Regions from separate parts of the Citrobacter freundii complex sp. 2025EL-00176 genome, predicted to be linked through region 1. Evidence: predicted binding sites of a transcription regulator. Region 1 holds the regulator's gene; each other region holds the start of a gene.
What was found. The regulator Fur, encoded in region 1, represses iron uptake genes when iron is present. The targets are predictions, from matches to a motif close to ATAATAATGAGAACNACTATCAA.
Positions count from the first base shown of each region.

Region 2: the regulator Fur is predicted to act here: its motif matches at 2,316-2,338, upstream of exbB (tol-pal system-associated acyl-CoA thioesterase).
Region 3: the regulator Fur is predicted to act here: its motif matches at 2,366-2,388, upstream of bfd (bacterioferritin-associated ferredoxin).

Region 1 covers NZ_JBRYHT010000001.1:16,591-20,158, reverse strand. The annotation lists gene ybfF (esterase) at 1-201, shown strand, start outside; gene ybfE (LexA regulated protein) at 330-617, shown strand; gene fldA (flavodoxin FldA) at 773-1,303, shown strand; gene ACVXHP_RS00105 (ryhB-regulated fur leader peptide) at 1,514-1,600, shown strand; gene fur (ferric iron uptake transcriptional regulator) at 1,593-2,039, shown strand; gene tcuR (tricarballylate utilization LysR family transcriptional regulator TcuR) at 2,168-3,094, shown strand; gene tcuA (FAD-dependent tricarballylate dehydrogenase TcuA) at 3,192-3,568, shown strand, end outside.
Region 2 covers NZ_JBRYHT010000003.1:291,141-294,708, reverse strand. The annotation lists gene ACVXHP_RS10375 (ESA_00282 family adhesion-associated protein) at 1-98, opposite strand, end outside; gene ACVXHP_RS10370 (hypothetical protein) at 203-607, shown strand; gene ACVXHP_RS10365 (cytoplasmic protein) at 609-1,016, shown strand; gene exbD (TonB system transport protein ExbD) at 1,088-1,513, opposite strand; gene exbB (tol-pal system-associated acyl-CoA thioesterase) at 1,520-2,254, opposite strand; gene metC (cystathionine beta-lyase) at 2,505-3,568, shown strand, end outside.
Region 3 covers NZ_JBRYHT010000008.1:35,745-39,312, forward strand. The annotation lists gene gspL (type II secretion system protein GspL) at 1-301, shown strand, start outside; gene gspM (type II secretion system protein GspM) at 294-782, shown strand; gene ACVXHP_RS15920 (prepilin peptidase) at 769-1,554, shown strand; gene bfr (bacterioferritin) at 1,589-2,065, opposite strand; gene bfd (bacterioferritin-associated ferredoxin) at 2,137-2,331, opposite strand; gene tuf (elongation factor Tu) at 2,516-3,568, opposite strand, start outside.

The DNA.
Region 1 (3,568 bases):
CCGGCGTGGGAGCACCCGGCATTGTTTATCCCAGGCGGTAACTCCCCTTATGTCACCGAAGCGTATCGCGAGCAGTTGCTGGCACAATTCCCGCAGGCTCGGGCGCACGTTATTGCAGGCGCGGGGCACTGGGTACATGCGGAAAAACCTGAAGCAGTGCTGCGGGCCATCCGTCGTTATCTGCACGAGCAGGCTAACTGATTAAAAACTCAGCGTCCGTGCGCGATTACGCGCGTGGGCGTTGGCGTGCCTCCCCTGCTGATGTATTATGGCGCGCTATCCATCCGGGCAGACGCCTGGCTGATTGTTTCCCCGAAGTCACCAAGATCATGGCCAAAGAACAAACGGACCGTACGACATTAGATCTGTTCGCGCAGGAGCGTCGCCCGGGACGACCCAAAACTAATCCGCTCTCGCGTGATGAACAGTTACGTATAAATAAACGTAATCAGCTTAAACGTGACAAAGTTCGCGGGCTTAAGCGTGTCGAACTGAAACTGAACGCTGATGCCGTTGACGCGTTAAACGAGCTGGCCGAGGCGCGCAACATGAGTCGCAGTGAACTCATCGAAGAGATGCTGATGACCCAACTCACCACATTGCGCGGTCAGGCATAGTCTGAATTTCTGCTCTAAATCATAAATCGTGTAGCACAGAGTGCAGTCCCGCGTGTTTGCTGTTTCCGCATGCCTGACTGTTCTGCTATGATTGCCCTTATCCGTGGGCAATGCGCCACCACCATTTCAATAAGTTTCAAGAGGTTATTTTACTCATGGCAATCACTGGCATCTTTTTCGGCAGCGACACCGGTAATACCGAAAACATCGCAAAAATGATTCAAAAACAGCTTGGTAAAGACGTTGCCGATGTTCATGACATTGCAAAAAGCAGCAAAGAAGACCTGGAAGGGTATGACATTCTGCTGCTCGGGATTCCAACCTGGTACTACGGTGAAGCGCAGTGTGACTGGGACGATTTCTTCCCTACCCTCGAAGACATTGATTTTAACGGCAAACTGGTTGCATTGTTCGGCTGCGGCGACCAGGAAGATTACGCAGAATATTTCTGCGATGCGTTAGGCACCATTCGCGACATCATTGAGCCACGCGGCGCCACCATCGTCGGTCACTGGCCAACGGCGGGTTATCACTTTGAAGCGTCCAAAGGACTGGCTGACGACGACCACTTTGTCGGTCTGGCTATCGATGAAGATCGCCAGCCGGAGTTGACCGCAGAACGCGTAGAAAAATGGGTTAAGCAGATCTCTGAAGAACTGCACCTCGACGAAATCATCAATGCCTGATTTCGCGCGGCGTAGATCGTCATCTACGCCGCATCAATAGATAAAACCAATCAAAATAATTGCTACAAATTTGTAACTTTTCCGTGTGACCCTGTACAATGGCTGGATGCCAATCGGGTGTTGCGCAGTGTGTTTGTCGGCGATACCACGTTTTGATTAACAATATATGCCAGAGACTTGCAGTTTTCATTTAACCATGGCAGTTCTATAATGATATGCAATTTCTCAAGTGCAATTTCTGTCACTTCTGTTAATGAAGTGAATCGTTTAGCTACAGGACAGATTCCGCATGACTGACAATAATACCGCATTAAAGAAGGCTGGCCTGAAAGTAACGCTTCCTCGTTTAAAAATTCTGGAAGTTCTTCAGGAACCGGATAACCATCACGTCAGTGCGGAAGACTTATACAAACGCCTGATCGATATGGGTGAAGAAATTGGTCTGGCGACCGTGTATCGTGTGCTGAACCAGTTTGATGATGCCGGTATCGTGACCCGCCATAATTTTGAAGGTGGTAAATCCGTCTTCGAACTAACTCAACAGCATCACCACGATCACCTCATTTGCCTCGACTGCGGCAAAGTGGTCGAGTTCAGCGATGAATCCATTGAAGCGCGTCAGCGTGAGATTGCGGCTAAACATGGTATTCGCTTAACCAACCATAGCCTCTATCTTTACGGCCACTGCGCCGAAGGCGATTGCCGCGAAGATGAGCATGCGCACGACGGCAAATAATGTGACGCTTTCTGAAAAGCCAACCTTCCGGTTGGCTTTTTTTATGCGCTGAATTTGACCAGCCCCCTCTTCCTTCTGCATCAATGTTGCTTTAATGTAAAAATCAATTGCCCTTCCGGAGAGTTGAAATGGAACTTCGCCAGCTACGCTATTTTGTGCGTATTGTAGAAACCGGCAGCATGGGTAGCGCGGCGCTCGATCTCAATATCGGCGTTTCGGCGCTCAGTCAGCAAATGACGCGTCTGGAAAATGAACTTGCTATTCGCCTGCTACAACGCACCTCGCGCGGTGTGACGCCCACCAGCGCCGGACTGGCTTTTTACTCCCAGGCGCAGCTGGCGCTCCGGCATGCAGACGATGCAATCCTCGCCGCCCGCGAGGCCCGACTTTCCGGACACGTCAGCGTCGGTATGGCCCCCAGTACCGCTTCCGTTCTCGGCATGCCTTTTATTCACGCCATGCGGGAAAGCTATGCTGATGTTCGCCTGCATGTCGTGGAAAGTCTCTCTGGCAACCTGGAACGAATGATTAATACCCGCCAGATTGATCTGGCTGTCGTGTTTCAAAAAGAAAAGATCCTGCGCTGGAGCGCCAGACCGATTCTTGAAGAGCGACTGTTTTTGATTGGGACCCATGCCCTACTGGCTGATATTGTCGATGACAATATTGCTCCTGCCCAACTGGCAAATATTCCATTGATCATGCCAAGCCCGGGCCACGGTCTGCGCGGCAGGCTGGATGCCATCAGCCAGGAACACACACTGAACATTGAGATCGCTACCGAAATTGATGGTCTGGCGTTACTGATGCGCGCCGTGCGCAGTGGCATTGGCGCCACTCTTCAGCCTGGCGCGGCAATCTCGCATCTCGATAAAGAAACCCTAAGAGTGATCGGCGTCCATAATCCGATACTTAGCCGCCCTAACTTTCTGGTCAGCCTCTCTGACGATGAACTTACCCCGGCAGGCCTCGCCGCCCGTGTGGTGCTGACGAAAGTTATGCATCAGTTGGTGGAAGCCGGAAGCTGGCCTGGCGCTACACTTTACAATAACTAAAGCACTGTTTAGCGTCACGTCATAGCGCCCACACAGCCTGTGCGTATACATTTCAATTACAAATTTAACAATTAGTTAAATGGTAATGGAGTATACGATGGTTGATGTTCTGGTGATTGGCGGTGGCAATGCCGCCTTATGTGCAGCCTTGACCGCCCGGGAGCAAGGAGCTTCGGTACTCCTGCTCGAAGCGGCGCCCCGCGAATGGCGCGGGGGAAACTCCCAACACACACGTAATTTACGTTGTATGCATGACGCACCGCAGGATGTGCTGGTGGAAAGCTATCCTGAAGAAGAATTCTGGCAAGATCTGTGGCGCGTCACGGAAGGAAATACCAACGAAGCGCTGGCGCGTCTGGTGATCCGTACCTCTTCACAATGCCGCGACTGGATGCGCCAGCACGGCGTTAACTTTCAGCCTCCGCTCTCTGGCGCTTTGCACGTGGCACGAACCAACGCCTTTTTTATGGGCGG
Region 2 (3,568 bases), on a different contig from region 1:
TTTTCTGCATAGCGGTTTTTATTTGCGCTGCGCATCAACAACAGTACCCCGCAGGTAAGCAATAGCAGGGTAATAACAGAATAAAATATACTGTTCATATACTGGCTCCATTTTTTTTGATTTTAAAATTACGCCATGCTATTGTCAACGCAGCCTGACATATTAAAAACAATACAGTATTGGCATCAAAGGATATTTCAACATGCTTCCCGAGCATCTTGTTCCCGCGCATTATCATTTGTCTCAAACATCGACTAATACAATCCCCACAGAAAATAGTGAAAATTTGACTCAGGGAAAGAGAACATTAAGCGATTATGAAGCAGATATTTTGATCAGCGCTACAGCGACCGGCCAGGCGCGCAATATGTTGTTTGAAGAGTGCGACCGTCATTTAAAAGAACGTTTGTTTTGCGCGGCAAAGATTGAGTCATTCACTCGCTTGCTCAATTCATTGCAAGCCGAGGGCGACATTAACGCACAAGAATTAAGTAAAATTTTGACCGAAAAAACAGCCATCATCAATGAGCAAGGAAATAAAATTTGGCTTAATTTAATTACCCGCGAAACCAGCGATCCTATTTTTTATTCTCTGGAAGAGAAATAAAATGAAAGATGTTGAGGATAATAATGTTTATTTGGCTTTAGATGACCATAAAAGTGATGAGTTTGTCTTAAAGCAGAATTTAGCCATCCTGATTGCCAATAAAAACGCGACGCTGGAAAGCGTTGCCCAAGAGATGGTTTCTATACCCGCCGCACTGGTGCGGATGAAATGGCAAAATCGCCGTGAAATTTATGCGCTACAGGCGAAAGAAGAGATCTATGGCGCCGCGATTGAGGCCATCATCGCCCAACAACCCGAACTGCGGGACAAAATCATGGCCCGGCTGGAGAGCACCTACCAGCATATACTCGCGCGAGAAACGGCCACCTTACGCCTGACGCGCAAGCTGTCCGAAGGCAACTACGAACCGACCAGGATAACCACGGTCGCATTGGATGAAAACAGATAAGAACAGGTTTGTGGGGCGTGGAATCAGGATAAGCAGGCCGGGTAGGTGAAAACCACTACCCGGCAAGAAAGCTACTTCGCTTTCACGGTCTCTTCACCGACCAGACCAATCTTCAGGAAACCCGCCTGATGCAGCGTGTCCATTACCTTCATCATGGTTTCATAATCGACGGTCTTATCCGCGCGGAAGAAAATCGTGGTGTCTTTTTTCCCTTCTGTCAGCGTATTTAGCTCGCTAATCATGGTTTCATCCGTCACCTGATTGTTGCCGATAAACATACTCTTATCGGCTTTGACTGACAGATAAACCGGTTTTTCGGGACGCGGCTGCGGCGTACTGGTGGAGGCAGGGAGATTCACCTTCACATCCACTGTTGCCAACGGCGCGGCCACCATAAAGATGATCAACAGAACCAACATAACGTCGATAAACGGCGTCACGTTGATTTCATGCATTTCACCGTTATCGTCCAGGTTTTCATTAAAGCTCATTGCCATGGAACATTACCCTACACGTAATTTCTGCGCGGCACGTACCGGATGCGCGGAGGCGCTTGCGTTCAGGTCCAGATCGCGACTTTGCAGCAACAGCACCTGCGCCGCGACATCGCCCAGCATCGCTTTATAGCTGCCAATCTGACGTGCGAAAATATTGTAGATGACGACCGCAGGAATTGCCGCAACCAGACCAATCGCGGTCGCTAACAGCGCTTCTGCAATGCCCGGCGCAACAACGGCCAGGTTGGTAGTTTGGGTTTGTGCAATCCCGATGAAGCTGTTCATGATGCCCCATACCGTACCGAACAGCCCCACGAAAGGCGAGATAGCCCCGATGGTGGCCAGGTATCCGTTACCGCGTCCCATATGACGTCCAACTGCCGCCACACGACGCTCCAGACGAAAACCGGTGCGTTCTTTAATACCTTCGTTGTCGTCACTGCCTTCCGACAGTTCCAGCTCGTTCTGCGCTTCGTTAATCAACTGTGCGCCCAGGCTTTTAGCATCGAATCCTGCGGCAATCTCGCTTGCCTGGTCTAAAGAGCGGGCATCCGCCAGCAGTTGCTGTTCACGCTTAAGACGGCGTTTCTGAGTAAAGAACTCAAGGCTCTTACTAAAGAAGATAGCCCAGGTGACCACTGACGCTAAAATCAGCCCAATCATCACGCACTTAACAACGATATCGGCGTGCTGATACATACCCCAGACGGAAAGGTCCGTCTGCATCAAATTATTACCCACTCTGTATCTCCAGGACGCAAATCACAAAATCTAAGCGTAATCATATCAAAACAACGTCGAATTGATAGTCGTTCTCATTACTATTTACATATTGCCGCACCTTTGGTTTCTTTTCCTTGCGCTTACGCAGTAAAAAAGTCACCAGAAGCATTTTGAGATTATTTTCTACTGTATGGCCGTTCTGCAGGATGCGTCATCTTTGATTCATGGTAGTTTAGACATCCAGACGTATAAAAACAGGTAATACACCATGGCAGACAAACAACTTGAAACCAAACTCGTGCACGCAGGACGCAGTAAAAAGTACACGCTGGGCTCGGTAAATAGCGTGATCCAGCGCGCTTCTTCGCTGGTGTTTGACAGCGTTGAGGCCAAAAAGCAGGCCACGCGCAACCGTGCTAACGGTGCGCTTTTCTACGGACGTCGCGGTACCCTGACGCATTTTTCGCTGCAGGAAGCCATGTGCGAACTGGAAGGCGGCGCGGGTTGCGCGTTGTTCCCTTGCGGCGCGGCGGCCGTCGCCAACACCATCCTTGCCTTTGTTGAACAAGGCGATCATGTGTTGATGACCAATACCGCCTATGAACCCAGCCAGGACTTCTGCACCAAAATTCTCGGCAAACTTGGCGTCTCAACGGGCTGGTTTGATCCATTAATTGGCGCCGATATTGTGAAGCACATTCAGCCGAAAACCAAAGTTGTCTTTCTGGAATCACCCGGCTCCGTCACCATGGAGGTACATGATGTGCCGGCAATTGTTGCCGCCGTCAGAAGCGTTGCGCCTGATGCTGTGATCATGATTGATAACACCTGGGCTGCCGGCGTACTGTTCAACGCGCTGGATTTCGGTATTGATATCTCGATTCAGGCGGGTACGAAATACCTGATTGGTCATTCCGACGGCATGGTCGGCACTGCGGTATCCAATGCCCGTTGCTGGGATCAACTGCGCGAAAATGCCTATCTGATGGGACAAATGCTGGACGCCGATACCGCCTATATGACCAGCCGTGGATTACGCACGCTGAGCGTACGCTTACGTCAGCATCATGAAAGCAGCTTAAAGGTCGCCGAGTGGCTGGCCAGCCACCCACAGGTCGCCCGCGTAAATCACCCGGCGCTGCCCGGCAGTAAAGGCCATGAATTCTGGAAACGTGATTTTACCGGCAGCAGCGGGCTATTCTCCTTTGTATTGAATAAGAAGCTTAATAATGAAGAGCTGGCCGCGTATCTGGATCACTTCAGCCTGTTCAGCATGGCCTACTCATGGGGCGGTTTTGAGTCGCTGATTCTCGCCAACCAGCCGGAACACAT
Region 3 (3,568 bases), on a different contig from region 1:
GCACAGCTATATTCCCGAAAACAGGCACAGCGCAAATCTGCGAACGTATCTGCCAAAACAGTTGCAACAGCGCTTTCCCGCCCCTGCCATTCTCCTGCAGCGCCTGCAAAAAGGGATGGACAGTTTTCCGCAACTGGCGCTGAAAGGCATAAATTACGATCAACAACGCAAATCTCTGCAGATTTTTATGTATGCCAGCGATAAAAATCAGATTGAGCAGTTTATCACCGCCAACGCAACGGGGCTGCCCTTACAGATTGAGAAGCAAGATCAGGGACTGTGGACATTACGCTATGAATAAACGTATCAGGGAGTGGCTACAACAGAAAAACCCAACCGAACGGCGAGTCGCTATTATGCTGTTCTTCCTCTGTGTCGCCACATTTTACGGGTGCGGGTTATATCTTCCCCTCAGCCGCACCGTGGATGTCCTCCAGGCCCGCTGCGATAAGCTGCAACAGGACCTGATCTGGCTGGATAAACAGGCCCGAATCCGGGGGGTGCTACCGCAACGTTCACCCTCAGCGCCAGTCGCCAATGTGATTAAAAAGGAGGCTGAACAATCGGGGCTCACCATCACGCTCACGCAAAACCAGAGTGGCGGACTGGACGTTACCGCTGACAGTATTAACGCTGGAGCCTTTGCTGAGTGGCTCAATCGCCTGCAAAGAGAGCATAGCCTGGGCGTTGAGATTCTCGAATTTCACGCCAGTCCAGCCAGTGCCGGCAATATTACACTGAACAAAATGACGTTAAAGGCGACCGCTAATGATAAGCGCTGAAACAGGTATGTTCTTTGTGGCGATCGGCCTGATTGCAGGAAGTACGATGGGAATGCTCACTTATCGTCTACCGTTGATGATTACGCATGAAGAAAATCCAGCTAAAGCTGGCACTACGCTGAACTTATGGTTTCCCGGGTCACACTGCTGTCACTGCCGACAACCTTTGCGCTGGTTCGACAATATCCCATTGTTGAGCTGGCTCTGGCTACGTGGGAGGTGCCGCTATTGCGGAAAAACGGTTTCACTTCGTTATCTGCTGTCGGAGCTAATTTGCGCCATTATCGCTCCACTTTGTTACCTGCTCCACCCTAATGATATCGGATTGGCTCTGGCACTGTTCCTCTATTTCTGGTTTGCGCTGGCCTTGTGTATTATCGATTTACGCCATTTGCTATTACCCGATAAACTCACCCTGCCGCTGATATGGTGCGGTCTGGTCTTCAATGCTTGCACCGGATTCATCGACTGTCACGATGCCATACTCGGCGCAGTCGCAGGATATGCCACACTCTGGTTGGTTAACCAAATAGTCAGGTTAGCGTATAGAAAAGAGGGGATTGGTTATGGCGATTTCAAACTTTTCGCGGCGACCGGAGCCTGGAGCGGCTGGCAAAGTCTGCCCTATATTTTGTACATCGCAGCCATTGCAGGCATCATTTACGGCTTGCTGGCGATGCTTCGTGCCCGACGCAGGGTCTCCATCATCCCCTTTGGGCCCGCACTGGCCTTGAGTGGATGGGGATACTTCTGCTGGATGTCCGGATCGTAGATACAGGAAGGACCGACGTCCTTCCTTAAGAGCTTTAATTTTTTTCGCGGATTTGCGTCTGAAGATAGTTCTGGATCCCGAGTTTAGTAATCAGGTCCAGCTCCGTTTCGAGCCAGTCAATATGCCCTTCTTCTTCAGTCAGGATCTCAATCATCATGTCCCGGCTGACGTAGTCATGAACGCTATCAGCATAGGCAATGGCTTCCCGTAAGTCTTTCGCGCCATCCAGTTCGAGTCGAAGATCGGATTGCAGCATCTCTTCAACGTCTTCGCCTATGCCTAACTTGCCAAGATCCTGTAGGTTTGGGATCCCTTCTAAGAATAAAATACGCTCGATGTATTTATCGGCGTGTTTCATCTCGTCTATAGATTCATGGTACTCGACATCATTGAGGCGCATCAGCCCCCAGTTTTTGAACATTCTCGCGTGGAGAAAGTATTGGTTGATTGCGACAAGCTCATTTCCCAATAGTTTATTGAGATAATTTATGATTTTAACATCACCTTTCATTTTATAGTCCCTCCGCTTCCACTCTTAGAGCGTAGATGGGGCTACCGGGATGTCAAAAAAAAGAGTGTGACTTAGGCGATCTCTTTAAATTCTGGCATTTGAGTTAATTCATCCTGCATGACTTCACGGGCAGCGCGAATGCACTTACCACATTGATTTCCCACAGGAATAAATTTACGTAATTGCTGAAAGGACTGAGGTTGAAACTGGCGAACAGCCTGACGAATTTTTTTATCACTTATCGCATTACACAAACAAACGTACATGATCGCTCCCGTTCAATTTCTGCGCAAAGTGTAAATGAGAATAGTTATGATTACAATAGCACAACGCTATTTACGCGGCGGGAGAATGAATAAAAAATGCGAATAAATATGACAGCAACAAAACAGCAGGCAGCAAAAAGGGCGCCGAAGCGCCCTTTTAAGCTCAAAGCTAATTAATCAATAATTAGCTCATTACTTTAGCAACAACGCCCGCACCTACAGTACGGCCGCCTTCACGGATTGCGAAACGCAGACCGTCGTCCATCGCGATCGGGTGGATCAGGGTAACAACCATTTTGATGTTGTCGCCCGGCATTACCATCTCTACGCCTTCCGGCAGTTCGATGGTACCAGTCACGTCAGTAGTACGGAAGTAGAACTGCGGACGGTAGCCTTTGAAGAACGGAGTATGACGGCCGCCTTCATCTTTGGACAGGATGTACACTTCAGATTCGAACTTGGTGTGCGGCTTGATAGAACCCGGCTTAGCCAGTACCTGACCACGTTCGATTTCTTCACGTTTGATACCACGCAGCAGAACACCAACGTTCTCACCAGCACGGCCTTCGTCCAGCAGTTTGCGGAACATTTCAACGCCAGTACAGGTAGACTTAGCAGTCTCTTTGATACCAACGATTTCAACTTCTTCACCAACTTTGATGATACCGCGCTCTACACGACCGGTAACAACGGTACCACGACCGGAGATGGAGAATACGTCTTCGATAGGCAGCAGGAACGGCTTGTCAATCGCACGCTCTGGTTCCGGGATGTAAGAATCCAGGAAGCCAGCCAGTTCGATGATTTTCGCTTCCCACTCTGCTTCGCCTTCCAGCGCTTTCAGAGCAGAACCACGAACGATCGGAGTGTCGTCGCCCGGGAAATCGTACTGAGACAGAAGTTCACGAACTTCCATTTCTACCAGTTCCAGCAGCTCTTCGTCATCAACCATGTCGCATTTGTTCAGGAACACGATGATGTACGGAACGCCTACCTGACGACCCAGCAGGATGTGCTCACGAGTCTGCGGCATCGGGCCGTCAGTCGCAGCAACAACCAGGATCGCGCCGTCCATCTGCGCAGCACCGGTGATCATGTTTTTAACATAGTCGGCGTGGCCCGGGCAGTCTACGTGTGCGTAGTGGCGAGTCGGGGTGTCATATTCAACGTGAGAAGTGTTGATGGTGATACCACGAGCTTTTTCTTCCGGCGCGTTATCGATCTGGTCGAATGCACG